Regions from separate parts of the Hymenobacter daeguensis genome, predicted to be linked through region 1. Evidence: riboswitches for the same ligand, from Rfam matches in the RefSeq annotation. Region 1 holds a riboswitch; each other region holds the start of a gene.

Region 1 (3,992 bases):
ACTTTGGCCAGCAGCAGGTCCTGGATGATGTCGTCCACGGAGGCGGCGTCGCTTTCCACGGCCGCCGTGCAGGTCGAGTCGCCCACGGTGCGGAAGCGCACGCGGCGGTTCACGATTTCGTCGGTTTCGTCGAGGTTCAGGTGCTCGCTGAAGCCCAGCAGCTGGCCGCTGGGCAGCACCACGCACTGGCGCTCGTGCGAGAAGTAAATCTCTGGCAGCCGGATGTTTTCGCGCTGGATGTAGCTCCACACATCGAGCTCGGTCCAGTTCGAGATGGGGAACACGCGCACGTTCTCGCCCTTCTGAATGCGGCCGTTGTAGATGTTCCACAGCTCCGGACGCTGGCGCTTGGGGTCCCACTGGCCAAAGTCGTCGCGCACCGAAAAAATCCGCTCCTTGGCCCGGGCCTTCTCCTCGTCGCGCCGCGCCCCGCCGATGCAGGCGTCGAACTCGAATTCCTCAATCACGTCGAGCAGGGTGTAGGTCTGCAGCGGGTTGCGGCTGGGGTACTTGCCGCCCGGCTCGCGCAGGCCACGCTCCCGAATGGTGTCCTCCACCTTGCGCACAATCAGCTTTTCGCCCAGGCGGGCCGCCAATTCATCCCGGTAGTTGATGATTTCTTCGAAGTTGTGGCCCGTGTCGATGTGCACCAGCGGGAACGGAAACTTGCCCGGCCGGAAGGCTTTTTCGGCCAGCCGGGTGAGGGCGATGGAGTCTTTGCCGCCCGAGAACAGCAGCGCGGGCCGCTCAAACTGGCCGGCTACTTCGCGCAGAATATGAATAGCTTCGGCCTCTAAACGGTCGAGGTAGTCGAGATAAGCAGGGGTTGGCATGGGCAATAGAAATTCAGCGCCCGAAAAAAATCGGGCAAAATGGATAAGCCGGAAAAGGATGGGTGGGATAAGGCCCGCTTGCGGTGCCTTTGGGGAAGAAAGTAGCGCCAGCGGCCCGGCCGCCAGCGCATCGGTTCGGGCCTAGCCCGGCACCTGCTCCACCACCGGGTCGAGGCCCTGGTGGGCGGTGGTGGCGTGGAGGCCGCACTCCTTAGCGGCGGCATCTTCCCACCACCAGCGGCCGGCGCGGAAATCCTCGCCCGGCGCAATGGCGCGGGTGCACGGGGCGCAGCCGATGCTCACAAAACCCTTCTGATGCAGGGGGTTAACCGGGATGCCGTGGGCCTGGGCAAAATTCCAGGCCTGCTCCCAGGTCCAGTCGAAGAGCGGGTGCACTTTGATGAGCTGGTGGCCGGCGTCCCACTCGGCCGGGTGCATGGTCTGGCGGTTCTGCGACTGCTCGGCGCGAATGCCCGTTACCCAAACCTGCTGGCCGGCCAGCGCGCGGGAAAGCGGCTCCACCTTGCGGATATTGCAGCACTCCTTGCGGTTTTCAATGCTCTCATAGAAGCTGTTAGGGCCTTTCTGGCGGGTCAGCACCTCGATGGCGGCAGCGTTGGGAGCGAAGACTTCGATGGGCTTGTCGTAGCGCAGCAGGGTCTTGTTCCAGGTGGAGTAGGTTTCCTGAAAATTGCGGCCCGTGTCGAGGGTAAAAACCCGGATGGGCAGGTCGTTTTCGAAGATGAGATGGGTGATAATCTGGTCTTCGAGGCCGAAGGAAGTGGAAAACGAAGCGCGGCCGGGAAAGTGGTCGGCCAGCAGGGCCAGGGTTTCGGCTACCGAGTGTTCGGGCAGGTAGCGGCGCAGGTCAGCGACCTGGCTTTCAAGAGGTAATGCCATGAGGAGAGGGGAGTTTTTTTCCGTGGGAAAAAACCGAAAGAGGCCGCGAAGGCCGCAAAAACCCGCTACGCGTCGCGCAATGAATCAATCACCACAAAAGGGGAAGCGGGGTGGCCGCCGCAGCGGCCGCAGGAAGAGGAGCCCTGGCTCAACAACCAGCAATTGCCCCCAGCATACAGGCCAGAGGACACGGCATGCAACAACACATCTGACCCGAAGCGGCAGAGGTGGCAAATTGCAGGCGGCGGTTGAGGGAATTGCTCACGGCGTTTTTATATGTCAGGACTTGGCACCGTTCCAACTAGTGGGGGTTGCCGGCGTTTCGTCGAGCCTGTCTCTCCGCGCCTCTGTATAAAAAATCTCAGCGACCCAAACGGGTAACACTGAGGCAAAGGTAAAGAATGGTTTTGCGAAATGCCAAAATTTTGTTTCGCGGTGGTGTAACTGGCTCCCCGGCGAAAAGGTTTGGCGGCGTCCCAAATCGGCGTAATTTGCCATGCAACCCCTGAACCCAACGCTTGGTCTATGGGTTGCTTAAGCACTTCAACTCCTCGTTTTCTGCATGGAAGCCCTGTCCATATCCGCCTACGTCGACATCAACGCCCCGCTGGTGGAGCGCTGCCGCCTCAACGACCGCCAGGCCCAGGCCGAGATTTACCGGCGCTACTCCAAGGCCATGTTCAACGCCGCCCTGCGCATCACCGGCGACTATGCCGAGGCCGAAGATGTGCTGCAGGAGTCGTTTCTGAGCGCCTTTCGGGAGCTGAGCGGCTACAAGGGCGACTCGTCGTTCGGGGCCTGGCTGAAGCGCATTGTGGTGAACAAAAGCATCAACTGCCTGCGGCAGCGGCGGCTGGCGCTGGTGCCGCTGGGCGAGCAGCACCACGAAGAACCGGCCGAAGCCAGCCCCGCCTCACCCGAAGACGAAGCCGATACCCACTACCGCGCCGACGTGCTGCGCCGCTGCATTCAGGAGCTGCCCGACGGCTACCGCGTGGTGCTGAGCCTCTACCTGCTGGAGGGCTACGACCACCTCGAAATTGCCGGCATCCTGGGCATTTCCGAATCCACCTCCAAATCGCAGTACAGCCGGGCGCGCGTCCGGCTGCGGGAGCTGGCCGCCCAGCGCGGCCTGAGCTAGCGTGAGACTAGGAGACATGAGATGTGAGACATGAGACTATAGAGAGGTGAGACATGAGATATAAGATGTCTTTTTCCATAAAATTTCCCACGTCTCACCTCTCCTCGTCTCATGTCTCAAGTCTCATAGTCTTATGTCTAAAAAAAACCTATCCAATTATTTAATTAACCGTTCAACTACCCTTCATCCTCTTTCGCCCGGCTGCGGTTTTCAAGATAACCCCGCCGCCCGCTCTGAACCTGGACGAACCGTGCGTCTGCTACTCATTCATGGATACTTCCAAAAATAAATCTCTTGAAACCTTCGTCGAGCGGCACCGCGCCGATTTCGACACCCACGAGCCGCGCCCCGACCTCTGGGCCGCGCTGGAGGAAAAGCTGAATGCCACCGCGCCCGAAACCCCGGTGATGCGCCTGGTTGATGAAGTGGCCGCGCCGGTAGCTGCTGCGGCCGCAGAAACCCCCGTGGCCGCCCCGGCGGCGGCGGCCCCGGCTGTCCGTTCGAGCTGGTTTCAGCGCTACGGCGTGGCGGCGGCGCTGGCGCTGCTGGTCTTTGCCGCCGGTGCCAGCGAAGCCTGGAAAGCGCGCCACACCACCCCGGAAGTGGCCGCTGCGGTCGGCCCTGCCGCCGATAACAGCAGCAGCAGCCTCGCGGCCAATGCCGATGATGCCGCCTTGTACCAGGGCGGCAACCCGCTGTCGCTCACGGCGGCCGAGCACACCACCGGGGCCGACAGCCAGCTGGTGCGGGCCGTGCGCGGCATGGAAGCTTACTACACCAACCAGCTGGCCCGCCGGCAGGCCGAGTTGAGCCAGCTCAGCGGCCCTGGCATGGCGGCTATGAATGCCGATTGGCAGCTGGAGCTGGTTTCGCTCGACTCCAGCTACCGCGAGCTGAAGCAGCAGCTCCTGCACCACCCGCAGCCCGACGCCGTGCTTACGGCCATGAACCGCAACCTGCAGGTGCGCCTCGACATCCTGGACCGGCAGCTGAACCTCGGCAATAGCAGCGGGGCCGCCGACGACCGCAGCACCGGGGCCTACGTGCTGGCCGATAGCCGCCACCAGGGCGAATGAAAAGGCCGCTGGCATTCCGAATAGGGCAGGGGCTGAGCTGCA
Region 2 (3,992 bases), on a different contig from region 1:
AAACTCGCCCACGTCGGGGCGGGTGAGGGCAGCGTGTTTGAAGCGTTTTACGTTTGAGCTGGGCAGACTATCCATGGGGGAATTTACGAATTTTCGAACCGATTAAAATCCTTCTTGCCGCCGGTTTTGGCGATAAGCTGCACATTATCAATCGTAATATCGTGCGAAAAGGCCTTGCACATGTCGTAGATGGTGAGGGCGGCCACGGTGGCCCCGGTCAGGGCCTCCATCTCCACGCCGGTGCGGCCCGTGACCACGGCGGTGCACACCACGCGCAGGGCATCGGCCCCCTCGGGCTCGATGGTGATGCTGCAGTCATCGAGTCCCAGCGGGTGGCAGAGCGGGATGAGGTCGGCCGTTTTTTTGGCTCCCATGATGCCCGCCAGGATGGCCGTGTGAATCACCGGCCCCTTGTGCGAGGGCATTTCGCCGGCCTGCACGCGGCTCAGCAGCTCCGCGCCCAGCACCACGCGGCAGTGGGCGCGGGCCACGCGGCGGGTAGGCGTTTTCTGGCCGACATCGACCATCGTGGGCTGGTTGGCGGCGTTGACGTGGGTAAAGTTCTTGGTCAGCATAGGACGTAGAGACGCATATTTGCGCCGAATCGTTGGAAATGGCGAAGCCGCTAATCGGCCATTGTGGCGTTGCTAATAGCTAACTCCAGCCGCCGATTGTTTGACTGCCACTGCAATAGCTCGCTATGCAGGCCGTCCCCTTGCCCAACGAGTGACGCAAATATGCGTCGTTACCACACTGCCCGCCCATGCTCTCCCCTGCCGAAGCCACTGCCCGCGTCCTCGCCACCGCCCGCCCCCTCGCGCCCGAAACGGTGCCGCTGCCCCACGCCGCCGGCCGCATCCTGGCCGAAACCCTCACGGCCGACCGCGACTTCCCGCCCTTCAACCGCGTGGCGATGGACGGCATTGCGGTGGCCCACGCCGCCTGGGCCGGCGGGCAGACGGAATTCGAAATCCAGCACGCGCAGTATGCCGGCGCCCCGTCCCGCCCGCTGCTCAATCCGCAGCAGGCCGTGGAGGTGATGACCGGCGCCGTGCTGCCCGCCGGCACCGACGTGGTGGTGCGCTACGAGGATATTCTGCTGCATGACGGCCGCGCCGCCATCCAGATTCCGCCGCCTGAAACGCCCGGCGTCAACATCCATCACCAGGCCGCCGACCGCCGCGCCGGCGACGTCCTGCTGCTGCCCGGCACCCGCCTGGGGCCCGCCGAGCTGGCCGTGGCCGCCACCGTGGGCGCGGCCGAACTGCGCGTGACGCGCCCCGCCCGCGTGGCCGTGGTGAGCACCGGCGACGAGCTGGTGGGCATTACCGAAACGCCCCTGGCGCACCAGATTCGGCGTTCCAACGCGTATGCCCTGCAAGCGCTTCTGACGCAGGACGGGGCCGATGTTTCGCTCTTTCACCTGCCCGATGCGCTGGAAGAGCTGCGCGATGGGCTTACCAAAATCCTCGGGGCCGGCTTCGATGCCGTGGTGCTGAGCGGAGCCGTGAGCAAGGGCCGCGCCGACCACCTGCCCGGCCTGCTGCGCGAGCTGCACGTGGTGGAAATTTTCCACGAGGTGCAGCAGCGCCCCGGCAAGCCGCTGTGGTTTGGGGCCCGGGCCGGCGGGCCGGTGGTGTTCGGGCTGCCCGGCAACCCGGTGTCCACGTTCATCACGGCCGGCCGCTACGTGCGGCCTTGGCTGCGCGCCGTGCAGCAGCCCGAAGGCGCGGCCGAAACAGCGACTATTGAAGCCCTTGCACCAGCCGTGCTCACCGTGGATATTCACTTCAAGCCCCAACTCACCCACTTCGTGCCCGTGCGCCTGGCCGTGGACGCGGAGGGACGCCGCTTAGCCACCCCGCTCCGCGTAGGCGGCTCCGGCGACATGATGGGGCTGGTGGGGGCCGATGCCTTTCTGGAGCTGCCGCCGGAGCCGGCCGTGTTTGCGGCGGGCAGCGTGTGGCCGGCCTGGGCGCTGTAACGCCTTCGGCTTAATGAGGAATGAGGAATGAGGAATGAGGAATGAGGAATGAGGAATGAGGAATGAGGAATGAGGAATGAGGAATTTCGAAAGCACTTTCCAGATTCCAATTCCTCATTCTTCATTCCTCATTAAGCGCAGCGTTGTATCTTCGCCTTGCGCTGCTATCCAGAAAGACCGAGGGACCGGGCCCGATGACGTCTTGGCAACCTACCGCGAGTAGGTGCCAACTCCCGTTTCACCGCTGTTTTGGTGAAAGAAGATGACAGCCGGAACCGAGCGCCTGCGCACGGGTTTCTTTCTGGATACGCGCTTACGCAGCTATTCGACCAGAAAGAAATGTCCGTTTCCGCCCCCAACCCGCCCACCATTGCCCCGGAGCGCGAGCTACAAAATTCGCGCTACAGCCTCCCCGAGCTGCTTCGCCAGCGCCTGCTGATTCTCGACGGTGCCATGGGCACTATGATTCAGCGCCATCCGCTCACGGAGGAGGATTTCCGCGGCGCGCGCTTTGCCGACCACCCCAAGCCCCTGCGCGGCAACAACGACCTGCTGAGCATTACGCGCCCCGATATCATCAAGGGCATCCACGCCGAATACTTCGCCGCCGGGGCCGACATGGTGGAAACCAACACCTTCAGCGGGACTACCATCGCGCAGGCCGACTACGGCCTCGAGCACATTGTATATGAGCTGAACTACGAGTCGGCCCGCCTGGCCCGCGAGGCCGCCGACGAGTACAGCACGCCCGAGCGCCCGCGCTTCGTGGCCGGGGCCGTGGGCCCCACCAACCGCACCGCCTCGCTCTCGCCCGACGTGAACCGGCCCGGCTTCCGCGCCGTGACCTTCGATGAGCTGGCCACCGCCTACCTCGAGCAGGTGCGCGGCCTCGTGGATGGCGGCGTGGACACGCTGCTCATCGAAACCATCTTCGACACCCTGAACGCCAAAGCGGCCCTCTACGCCGTGCAGAAGTTCTTCGACGAAGGCGGACGGGTGGTGCCGGTCATGATTTCGGGCACCATCACCGACGCCTCGGGTCGCACGCTTTCGGGCCAGACAGTGGAGGCGTTCTGGAACAGCATCCGCCACCTGCCCCTGCTGAGCGTGGGCCTGAACTGCGCCCTCGGCGCCGACCAGCTCCGCCAGTACGTGCAGGAGTTGAGCCGCATTTCCGACGTGCACATCTCGGCCTACCCCAACGCCGGCCTGCCCAACGCCTTCGGCGGCTACGACGAGTCGGCCCAGGAATTCGCCGCCCTGGTGGAAGAATACCTGAAGGAAGGCATCGTGACGGTGGTGGGTGGCTGCTGTGGCACCACGCCCCAGCACATTGCCGAATTGTCGAAGCTGGCGCTTCGCTACGCGCCGCGTCAGCTTCGACAATTCGGCAATGAAGAATTAAGAATGAAGAATGAAGAATTGACGGATGGGGCAATTCCTCATTCTTCATTCCTCATTCCTCATTCAAACGCCACCCGTCTGAGCGGCCTCGAGCCCTTCAACATCACGTCCGACAGCCTCTTCGTGAACGTGGGTGAGCGCTGCAACGTGACCGGCTCGCGTGCTTTCGCCCGCCTCATCCGCACCGGCGCCTACGAGGAAGCCCTGGCCGTGGCCCGCCTGCAAGTGGAGGAAGGCGCGCAGGTACTCGACATCAACATGGACGAGGGCATGCTCGATTCGGAGCAGGTGATGACGACCTTCCTGCACCTCATCGCCTCGGAGCCCGACATTGCGCGGGTGCCGGTGATGATTGACTCCTCGAAGTGGAGCGTGCTGGAGGCCGGCCTGAAATGCGTGCAGGGCAAAAGCATCGTGAACTCGATTTCGCTGAAGGAAGGCGAAGCCGCCTTCCGCGAGCGCGCCCACACGGTGCGCCAGTACGGCGCGGCCGTGGTGGTCATGGCCTTCGACGAGAACGGCCAGGCCGACTCGCTGGAACGCCGCATCGAAATCTGCCAGCGCAGCTACGACATCCTGGTGAAGGAAGTGGGCTTCGACCCGT
Region 3 (3,992 bases), on a different contig from region 1:
AACTTATTCGACATGATTTCCAAAAAAGCGCAGCTTTAGAACCAATGGGCCGACCCACGCATGGTATCTCACGGGACCCCTCCGGGGCAAACACCCTCCCAATCACAGAAGGGCTGCCGGGCCGGCGCACCGGTTCTAAAGCTGCGATAAACATGGCCGCCAGCGAGACTGGCGCCGACCCGCCAGGGGTGGCCCGCTAGCGGCAAATTTTTAGTGGTTAGCGGCTAGTGGTTAATGATTAATTTTTTCCAACAGGTCATTAATCACCAGCCATTAACCGCTAATCATTAATGAATTATACTTCCAGCGGCTGGGCGTGCTCCAGCTCGGGCTCGCTCACTTCGTCGCCTGCCGTCGGCAGGCTGGCCGTGTTGCCGATGGCATCGAACGCCGCCTGCAGGTCGGCTTTGATGTCCTCAAAGTGCTCGATGCCCACCGACAGGCGCAGCGACGTGGGCGTGACGCCAGCCGCCAGCTGCTCGGCTTCGCTCAACTGCTGGTGCGTGGTGGCCGAGGGCTGGATGATGAGCGTCTTGGCGTCGCCCACGTTGGCCAGGTGGCTGATGAGCTTCAGGTTATCGATGAATTGCGTGGCCGTTTCCTTGGTGCCCTTGATGCGGAACGAGAGCACGCCGCCGAAGCCGCGCTTCAGGTACTTGCTGGCGATGGTGTGGTAGGGGCTGCTGGCCAGGCCGGGGTAATTCACGCTCTCCACCTGCGGGTGCTGCTCCAGCCAGGTGGCAATTTTGAGAGCGTTTTCCACGGTGCGGTCCACGCGCAAACTCAGGGTTTCGAGGCCGATGAGCAGCTGCCAGGAGTTGAACGGGCTAAGGGCCGGGCCGAAGTCGCGCAGGCCTTCCACCCGCGCCCGGATGATGAAGGCGATGTTGCCAAACGGCCCGCCTTTGCCAAACACGTCGTTGAAAACCAGGCCGTGGTAGCCTTCGCTCGGCTCGGTAAACTGCGGGAACTTGCCGTTGCCGAAATCGTAGGTGCCGCCGTCCACAATCACGCCGCCGATGCTGGTGCCGTGCCCGCCAATCCACTTCGTAGCTGACTCGACCACAATATTGGCGCCGTGCTCCAACGGCCGGAACAGGTAGCCGCCCGCGCCGAAGGTATTGTCCACCACCAGCGGCAAATCGTGCTTCTTCGCAATGGCCGCAATGGCCTCAAAATCCGGAATGCTGAAGCTGGGGTTACCGATGGTTTCGAGGTAGATGGCCTTGGTCTTTTCGTCAATCAGCTCCTCAAACGAAGCCGGATTGTCGCCATCGGCAAAGCGTACTTCGATGCCCAACCGCTTGAACGCCACCTTGAACTGGTTGTAGGTGCCGCCGTAGAGGTAGGCCGTGCTCACGAAGTTGTCGCCGGCCTGCAGAATGTTGTTTAGGGCAATGAACTGCGCCGCCTGGCCCGAGCCGGTGGCCAGCGCCGCCACGCCGCCTTCCAGCGCCGCCACGCGCTGCTCAAACACGTCGGTGGTGGGGTTCATCAGGCGGGTGTAGATGTTGCCGAACTCCTTCAGGGCAAACAGGTTGGCGCCGTGCTCGGCGCTCTTGAACACGTAGCTGGTGGTTTGGAACAGCGGCACGGCGCGGGCCCCGGTGGTGGGGTCGGGCTGCTGGCCGGCGTGGAGTTGGAGGGTTTCGAAGTGTTGGGGCTGAACGGACATGATGCGGTTATCTTTTGAGTTTTGGAAAAACCAGAAATGCAATTGGAAAAGGAGCGCAACAGCTTGAAAAAGCATTGGTTAGCGCAATAAAGTCCCCGGAGTTGGCCCGTGTTGCCGGGTGGCCCGAACCCGCCGCGAAGCCCGAAAAGGCGCGCGGCAGACCCACGGGGTCACCAAAAAAATCAGAAGAGGGGAGGAGGGGTTCTAAGCCGAAATCAGCTTAGCAGCAACACGGGCGGCAACAGCACATTCGCATTCGGGCCGGGCGTGGGGCCACGTTCCGGCCGGCAGCGGCCGAAACCAAGAAGCCCGAACCTGCGGCGCACAAAGCAGCCGAAGCATTCGGGGCAAAAAAAGCGGGATGTGAAGAATTTTCCATGGCACTCGAATCATCTGTCCCAGCGCGGCCGAAGCTGCGGGTGGGTAGGAATTGGCACCTTTCGCGTGGCGAAGGTTGCCAGTGGGTCACGGAGCCTAGTCTCTCGCCACTTCTGTATAAAACTTGAAAACTGCTCACCGTTAGCGAGGAGTACCGGGTTGGTAGGGCAAATGTACGGGAGAAATTTTTTCGCGGGCAATGAGTGAGGCGAAAAATATTTTCCGTTGGGTAAAATCGGCTGTCATCCTGAGCGCAGCGAAGGATGACAGCCGGTTTCCGTCCGCCCGGACAGCGGATTTCGACCCGGCCCGGAACGCAAAAAAGCCACCCTGAAACAGAGTGGCTTTTCTCACCTTTTTTCTGCAAAAAAGTACCTAGAGACTAGGTAGGGTCAACACCTGCCCCACTTCAATGTGGTCAGGGTTGCTGCCGATGGTGGCCTTGTTGGCCTCGTATATCTGGTGCCACTTGGCAGCGTCGCCGTAGTGGTGCTTGGCAATCTTGGAGAGCGAGTCACCGCTTACCACGGTGTACGAGTCGCCGGCCGTGGTTGGATTGGCGGCGGCAGAGTTATTGCCGAAAAAATCGGTAGCGCCGCCTGCGGGCTTGGCTGCCGGCTCGACGGGCTTTTGCTCGCCTTTATCGCTGATAAAATCAAAGAGTCCCATGAGTTCGGTCGGGTTAAATGAAAGAATAGAGCGGTGTTGGCTATCCAGGGATAAGCAAACCTGAGCCCTATACGCGGCAGTGAAGGGGAGGTTACGCTCTAAACTCTTTTAAGCCTGTACCGTAAGCCGACGAGTTCGCCGACACTGGCAAATGCACTTCATTCTTTCACCAATACCCTCTTTCACATGAAACCTCAGTCGCTCTTTTCGTTCCGTTACCTCGCCGGCCTGTTGCTGCTGGTGTCGCTGTTTGCCGCATCGTGCAGCAACGACAAAGGCAAAGTAGAAGGCGTCAACATGCTCTACGGCACCGATAGCAAAGTGTGGAAAACCGCCAAGGAAACCGACACTGCCGGCGACAAAGTGAAGCAGACCGATGCCCAGAAGCAGGAGGAGCTGCGCATCTTCGCCAACGGCACCTACAACATGACCGGCACCAGCGGTGCCGTGTCGGGCAAGTACACCTTCGACCAGGCCGGCAAAACCATTACCCTGACCCCCGACAATGCCACTACCAGCAACACCTTCGCGGTGGAAACGCTGACCGATAAAAAGCTCACGCTGAAATCGGCCGACGGCGCCGCCCTGATGCTGGAAGCGGAGTAATTGCTTTCGGTTTTGACTTGAAAAAGCCCCGAACCATTGCGGTTCGGGGCTTTCTTTTTTAGTAGCGCGAACTTTGTAATTCGCGTTTCGCTCATGCTGATAATCGTTCGTTTCGGGGGCGCGCACTGCAAAGCGCGCGCTACTGCGCCGCCGGCCGCTTGCCGAACACCCGCGTCACCCAGCGCGGCAGGAAGATGAGGCCGAGCACGAGGTAGAGGTAATACGTCACGATTCGGTAGAGAAACACCAGGAAGCTGGTCATGGTGGCCGTGCCGATGAACTTGCCGAAGAACGTGGGAAATGCGCCTTCGGCAATGCCCGCGCCCCCCGGCGTGATGGCTACCAGCAGAATGACTTTGTAGGTGATGTTGCGGGCGAAGATGAACAGAAAGGTGTTCATGTCCATCGGCACGAAGGCGGCGATGAGGCAGCCGATGATGGCGTAGCGGGCCGTCCAGACGAAAGCTGTGCTCACGCTGGCCCGCCACCAGTAGGCCGCGCCGGCGCCGCGCAGCTGCCGGGAAGACCGCACCATTTCCTGGCCGTGGCGGTAGGCCGTGCGCCGCCAGCGCCGCAGCAATCGGAACGAGAACAGCCGCACCAGCAGCCGGCGCACCGACTTCGGGTTGACGAAAATGGCGTACAGCATCAGCCCGGCATAGAG
Region 4 (3,992 bases), on a different contig from region 1:
TACGGCCAGGACAAGGGCTGGCGGTTGGCCGGCGGCATCCTCAATAATACCGCCAGCGGCCAGCAGCTGAACCTGCCCGGCGGCGGGCGCAACGACTTCAGGCTGAATACCTACTCGCTCTCCGGCGCTTATCAGCTCAGCAGCAGGCTCAGCGCCGCCGCCCGGGCCAGCTTTGACCGGCGCGACTACAACGCCCAGAATTTCTACACCACCGCTGCCGGCGACCGCGCCCGCGAAACCACCTCGCGCGACTGGTACCAGGGCCAGCTGCGCTACGACTGGAACGCCCGCGCCCGCACCGAAATCCAGCTGGCCAGCAGCGCCAGCACCGACTACTACCTCTACACGCCTGCCTCGGTGGCCAGCAGCCACCTCATGCACTACCTCAACGTGCAGGCCCAGCACCAGCTCACGCTCTCCGACAAGGTGCGCCTGACGCTGGGCGGGCAGGCCGACCGCCGCGCCGTGCGCAGCAACGACCAGGGCGTGCACGCCGTGTGGCACCAGGGCGCCTTTGCCGTGGCCGGCCTCACGCCCACCAGCGGCCTGAGCGTCACGGCGGCCCTGCGCCTCGACCACGACCAGGCTTATGGCACTGAGGTCGTGCCCCAGCTCACGGCCAGCCAGCAGGTGGGCGACAAGCTGACGGTGCGCGGGGCGGTGGGCCGGGCCATTCGGGCGGCCAACTTTACGGAGCAGTATTATTCGTCCATCCGGCCGGGCACGGTGCCCAGCGGCTTCAACGTGGGCAACCCCAGCCTGAGCGCCGAGCGCACCTGGAGCTACGAGGGCGGCCTCGACTTCCAGCCCCTGCCGGCCCTCACGCTGCGCGCTACTTACTTCAACCGCTACGGCCGCAACCTGATTGACTACGTGGGCCTGCCCGGCACGGCGGTTATCGAAGCCACCGGCCTTGGCAACCTGAACCCCGCCGCCACCTACCGCCTGGCCCAAAACCTGTTCGCCGTCACCACTCAGGGGCTGGAGTTCGAAGCCACCACCCGCGCCCAGCTGGCGCCCCACCTGCGCCTCGACGGCAGCGTGGGCTACACCTACACCCACCTCGACGTGGCCGGCGACGTGGTGTCGCAGTACCTGAGCAACGTGGCCCGGCAGCTGGTGACCGGCAACGTGAGCCTCACGCACCGGCGCTTCACGCTGGGCGTGGGCGGCGTGTTCAAGCAGCGCGCCGGGCAGCGCACCACCCCCAGCGCCACCGTCAACGACGCGGAGCTGACGCCCAGCTACGTGGTCATCAACGGCCGCCTCGACGTGGCCCTGCTGCCCGAGCGCCTGTGGGTGGTGGGCCAGGCCCAGAACCTGTTCGACGCGAAATACTCCGACCTGCTGGGCGCCCAGATGCCCGGCCGCTGGCTGATGGCGGGCGTGCGCGTGGCGCTGCGGCGGTAGCCTGCCCAAGGCAAAACCTCACCCCCGGCCCCTCTCCCGTGGAGAGGGGAGCCGGACGACAATGTTCAAGAGCGCCCTGACTCATGCGAGTCAGGGCTTTTTGCTTTACGGGGCCGGCTTTCCCGCGCCGCCGCGGCTCCCCTTTCCCCAGGGAGAGGGGGCGGGGGTGAGGTTTTACGCCTCGGTTCGCGCCCCCGGCCGTACCTTTACCGCATCAATTCTTTCTCCCGGAAGGATTGTTTTTATAAAGAGGCGCTGAGAGACAGGCTCTGCGACGCGCCGGCAACCATCCGCCACGACGGGCAAGGTGCCAACTCCTGACCATATAAAAACAACTGCCGTGCCCGCTGTTCCTGCTGCCCCGTTTGCTTTTTCCGATGTGTTTCGTGCCCCTGCGCTGGCAGTGGGCCGGCTGGGGGCGGGCTGTTGTTGCTGTTGCTAGCGGGCATTAGCGCCGCGTAGCTACGGCTGCGGCCGGCGCGTTTCATTTCCATTTCACGGGTTTTTTGGTTGCGGCACGGCCGCCCCGGGTGGGGCGGCGGCGTGGCGCGTTTTTCGTTGTTTATGTTGAAAAAATCATTGGAGCTGCTTCGGGCCGAAGCCGCCGAAACGGGGGCGCACACCCTCAAGCGCAGCCTGAATGGCGTGAGCCTGATTGCCATTGGCATCGGGGTTATTATCGGGGCGGGGCTGTTTTCGCTCACGGGCATTGCGGCGGCCAACAATGCGGGGCCGGCCGTGACGCTCTCCTTCGTGGTGGCGGCGGTGGGGTGCGCCTTCTCGGCGCTGTGCTATGCCGAGTTTGCGGCGCTGGTGCCCGTGTCGGGGTCGGCTTATACCTATTCGTATGCCACCATGGGCGAGCTGTTTGCCTGGATTATCGGCTGGGATTTGGTGCTCGAATACTCGGTGGGCGCGGCCACGGTGGCCATCAGCTGGTCGCAGTACCTCATCAAATTCCTGGGGAAATATGGCCTGCACATCCCGGCGCAACTGGTGATGTCGCCATTTGAGAAAGTGACTTTGCAAGACGGAGAGGTGTTGTCGGGCATCGTCAATTTGCCGGCCATGCTCATCGTGCTGGCCATTACGGCCATTGTCACGCGCGGTACCAAGGGCTCGGCGTGGTTCAATGCGCTGGTGGTGGCCCTGAAGGTGGCGGTGGTGCTGGTGTTCATCGCGCTGGGCTGGCGCTACATCGACCCCGCCAATTACCAGCCCTACATCCCGGCCAATACCGGCACCTTCGGCGAGTTCGGCCTGAGCGGCATTCTGCGCGGGGCGGGCGTCATTTTCTTTGTCTTCATCGGCTTCGACATCGTGGCCACCATGGCCCAGGAAACCAAGAATCCGCAGCGCAACATGCCCATTGGCATCCTCGGCTCGCTGGCGGTGTGCACGGTGCTGTTTGTGCTGTTCGGGCACGTCCTGACCGGGCTGGCCAACTACACGGAGTTCAAAAACAGCGCCGCGCCGGTGGCCATTGCCATCGAGAAAACGCCCTACGCCTGGCTGTCGTCGGCCGTGATTCTGGCCATTCTGGTGGGCTACACGTCGGTGATATTGGTCGATTTACTGGGGCAGTCGCGGGTGTTTTTCTCGATGTCGAAGGACGGGCTGCTGCCGCCGGTGTTCTCGCGGCTGCACCCCACGTTCAACACGCCGGCGCAGTCGAGCCTGCTGCTGGGCAGCTTCATTGCGCTGTTTGCGGGCTTCGTGCCCATCTCGGTGGTGGGCGAGATGACGAGCATCGGCACGCTGCTGGCCTTCGTGATGGTGTGCCTCGGGGTGATGATTATGCGCCGGACCAACCCCGACGCCCCGCGCTCGTTCCGCACGCCGTGGGTGCCGGTGGTGCCCATCCTGGGCATCGTGGTCTGCCTCGTGATGATGGCCTCGCTGCCCTGGGAAACGTGGCTGCGGCTGGTGGTGTGGCTGGCGCTGGGCATGGCCATCTACTTCGGCTACGGCCGCCGGCACAGCAAGCTGCGGCTGGCGCGGGAGGCGGCCGAAAGGCGGCCCCTGTCATCCTGAGCGCAGCGAAGGACCTTATCAGGTTGTAGGCTTTTGAAATCACGGCAAGCTGTTCTTGCGTGATAAGGTCCTTCGCTGCGCTCAGGATGACAAACGCGCCCTCAGCTCCTCACCCTTAACTCCCACCGAAGCCCTTAACTCGCACCGAAGCCCCGCTCAGTGCGTGGTCAGGCCGTTGGCGTCGAGCTCGTCGTCGTCGCGCACGTGGCGCAGGCTGCCTTCCAGGTCCACGATGTCGTCGGCGGGGGTGGCGGGGGCGGGGAGGGGCTGCTTGTACACGTCCACCGCGCCGTTGAGGTCGAGGGTTTGGCGGGCGCGGTTGGCCTCGTCCTCGTTGGCGGCGTTCACGGTGATGACGGCGCTACCGGCGTGGGTGGCGCTGACGTAGGCTTGAGCATCGGCGTTTTCGTTGCCGGCAAACAAGTCGGTGAAGAAGCGGATGAAGCCCGTGCCCAGCGGCTCGGTGGGCGGCTCGGCTTCGGTGGCGGGCAGGTGCTCGGCGCGGAGCGTTTCGGGGGTGGCCAGGTGCAGGTTGGTGCGCTGGAAAC

Evidence for each region. Region 1 has a riboswitch for S-adenosylmethionine ahead of ACYVHT_RS13100 (phosphoadenosine phosphosulfate reductase family protein). Riboswitches for the same ligand answer to the same signal wherever they lie in the genome.
Region 2: it holds a riboswitch for S-adenosylmethionine, as region 1 does, so the genes downstream of both, metH (methionine synthase) here and ACYVHT_RS13100 (phosphoadenosine phosphosulfate reductase family protein) in region 1, are expected to answer to the same signal.
Region 3: it holds a riboswitch for S-adenosylmethionine, as region 1 does, so the genes downstream of both, ACYVHT_RS18550 (O-acetylhomoserine aminocarboxypropyltransferase/cysteine synthase family protein) here and ACYVHT_RS13100 (phosphoadenosine phosphosulfate reductase family protein) in region 1, are expected to answer to the same signal.
Region 4: it holds a riboswitch for S-adenosylmethionine, as region 1 does, so the genes downstream of both, ACYVHT_RS01270 (amino acid permease) here and ACYVHT_RS13100 (phosphoadenosine phosphosulfate reductase family protein) in region 1, are expected to answer to the same signal.

Annotation. Positions count from the first base shown of each region.
Region 1 covers NZ_BAAGWC010000010.1:136,211-140,202, forward strand. Annotated here, with positions in the region: gene cysD (sulfate adenylyltransferase subunit CysD) at 1-833, opposite strand, end outside; gene ACYVHT_RS13100 (phosphoadenosine phosphosulfate reductase family protein) at 975-1,733, opposite strand; SAM riboswitch class I at 2,003-2,091, opposite strand; gene ACYVHT_RS13105 (RNA polymerase sigma factor) at 2,296-2,874, shown strand; gene ACYVHT_RS13110 (hypothetical protein) at 3,144-3,950, shown strand; gene ACYVHT_RS13115 (hypothetical protein) at 3,947-3,992, shown strand, end outside.
Region 2 covers NZ_BAAGWC010000011.1:46,662-50,653, forward strand. Annotated here, with positions in the region: gene ACYVHT_RS13460 (NTP transferase domain-containing protein) at 1-75, opposite strand, end outside; gene moaC (cyclic pyranopterin monophosphate synthase) at 84-575, opposite strand; gene ACYVHT_RS13470 (molybdopterin molybdotransferase MoeA) at 764-1,984, shown strand; SAM riboswitch class I at 2,146-2,253, shown strand; gene metH (methionine synthase) at 2,324-3,992, shown strand, end outside.
Region 3 covers NZ_BAAGWC010000022.1:64,242-68,233, forward strand. Annotated here, with positions in the region: gene ACYVHT_RS18545 (homoserine O-acetyltransferase family protein) at 1-14, opposite strand, end outside; gene ACYVHT_RS18550 (O-acetylhomoserine aminocarboxypropyltransferase/cysteine synthase family protein) at 296-1,675, opposite strand; SAM riboswitch class I at 2,062-2,177, opposite strand; gene ACYVHT_RS18555 (LysM peptidoglycan-binding domain-containing protein) at 2,429-2,722, opposite strand; gene ACYVHT_RS18560 (hypothetical protein) at 2,909-3,328, shown strand; gene ACYVHT_RS18565 (lysylphosphatidylglycerol synthase transmembrane domain-containing protein) at 3,468-3,992, opposite strand, start outside.
Region 4 covers NZ_BAAGWC010000001.1:291,068-295,059, reverse strand. Annotated here, with positions in the region: gene ACYVHT_RS01275 (TonB-dependent receptor plug domain-containing protein) at 1-1,410, shown strand, start outside; SAM riboswitch class I at 1,650-1,742, shown strand; gene ACYVHT_RS01270 (amino acid permease) at 1,975-3,444, shown strand; gene ACYVHT_RS01265 (hypothetical protein) at 3,601-3,992, opposite strand, start outside.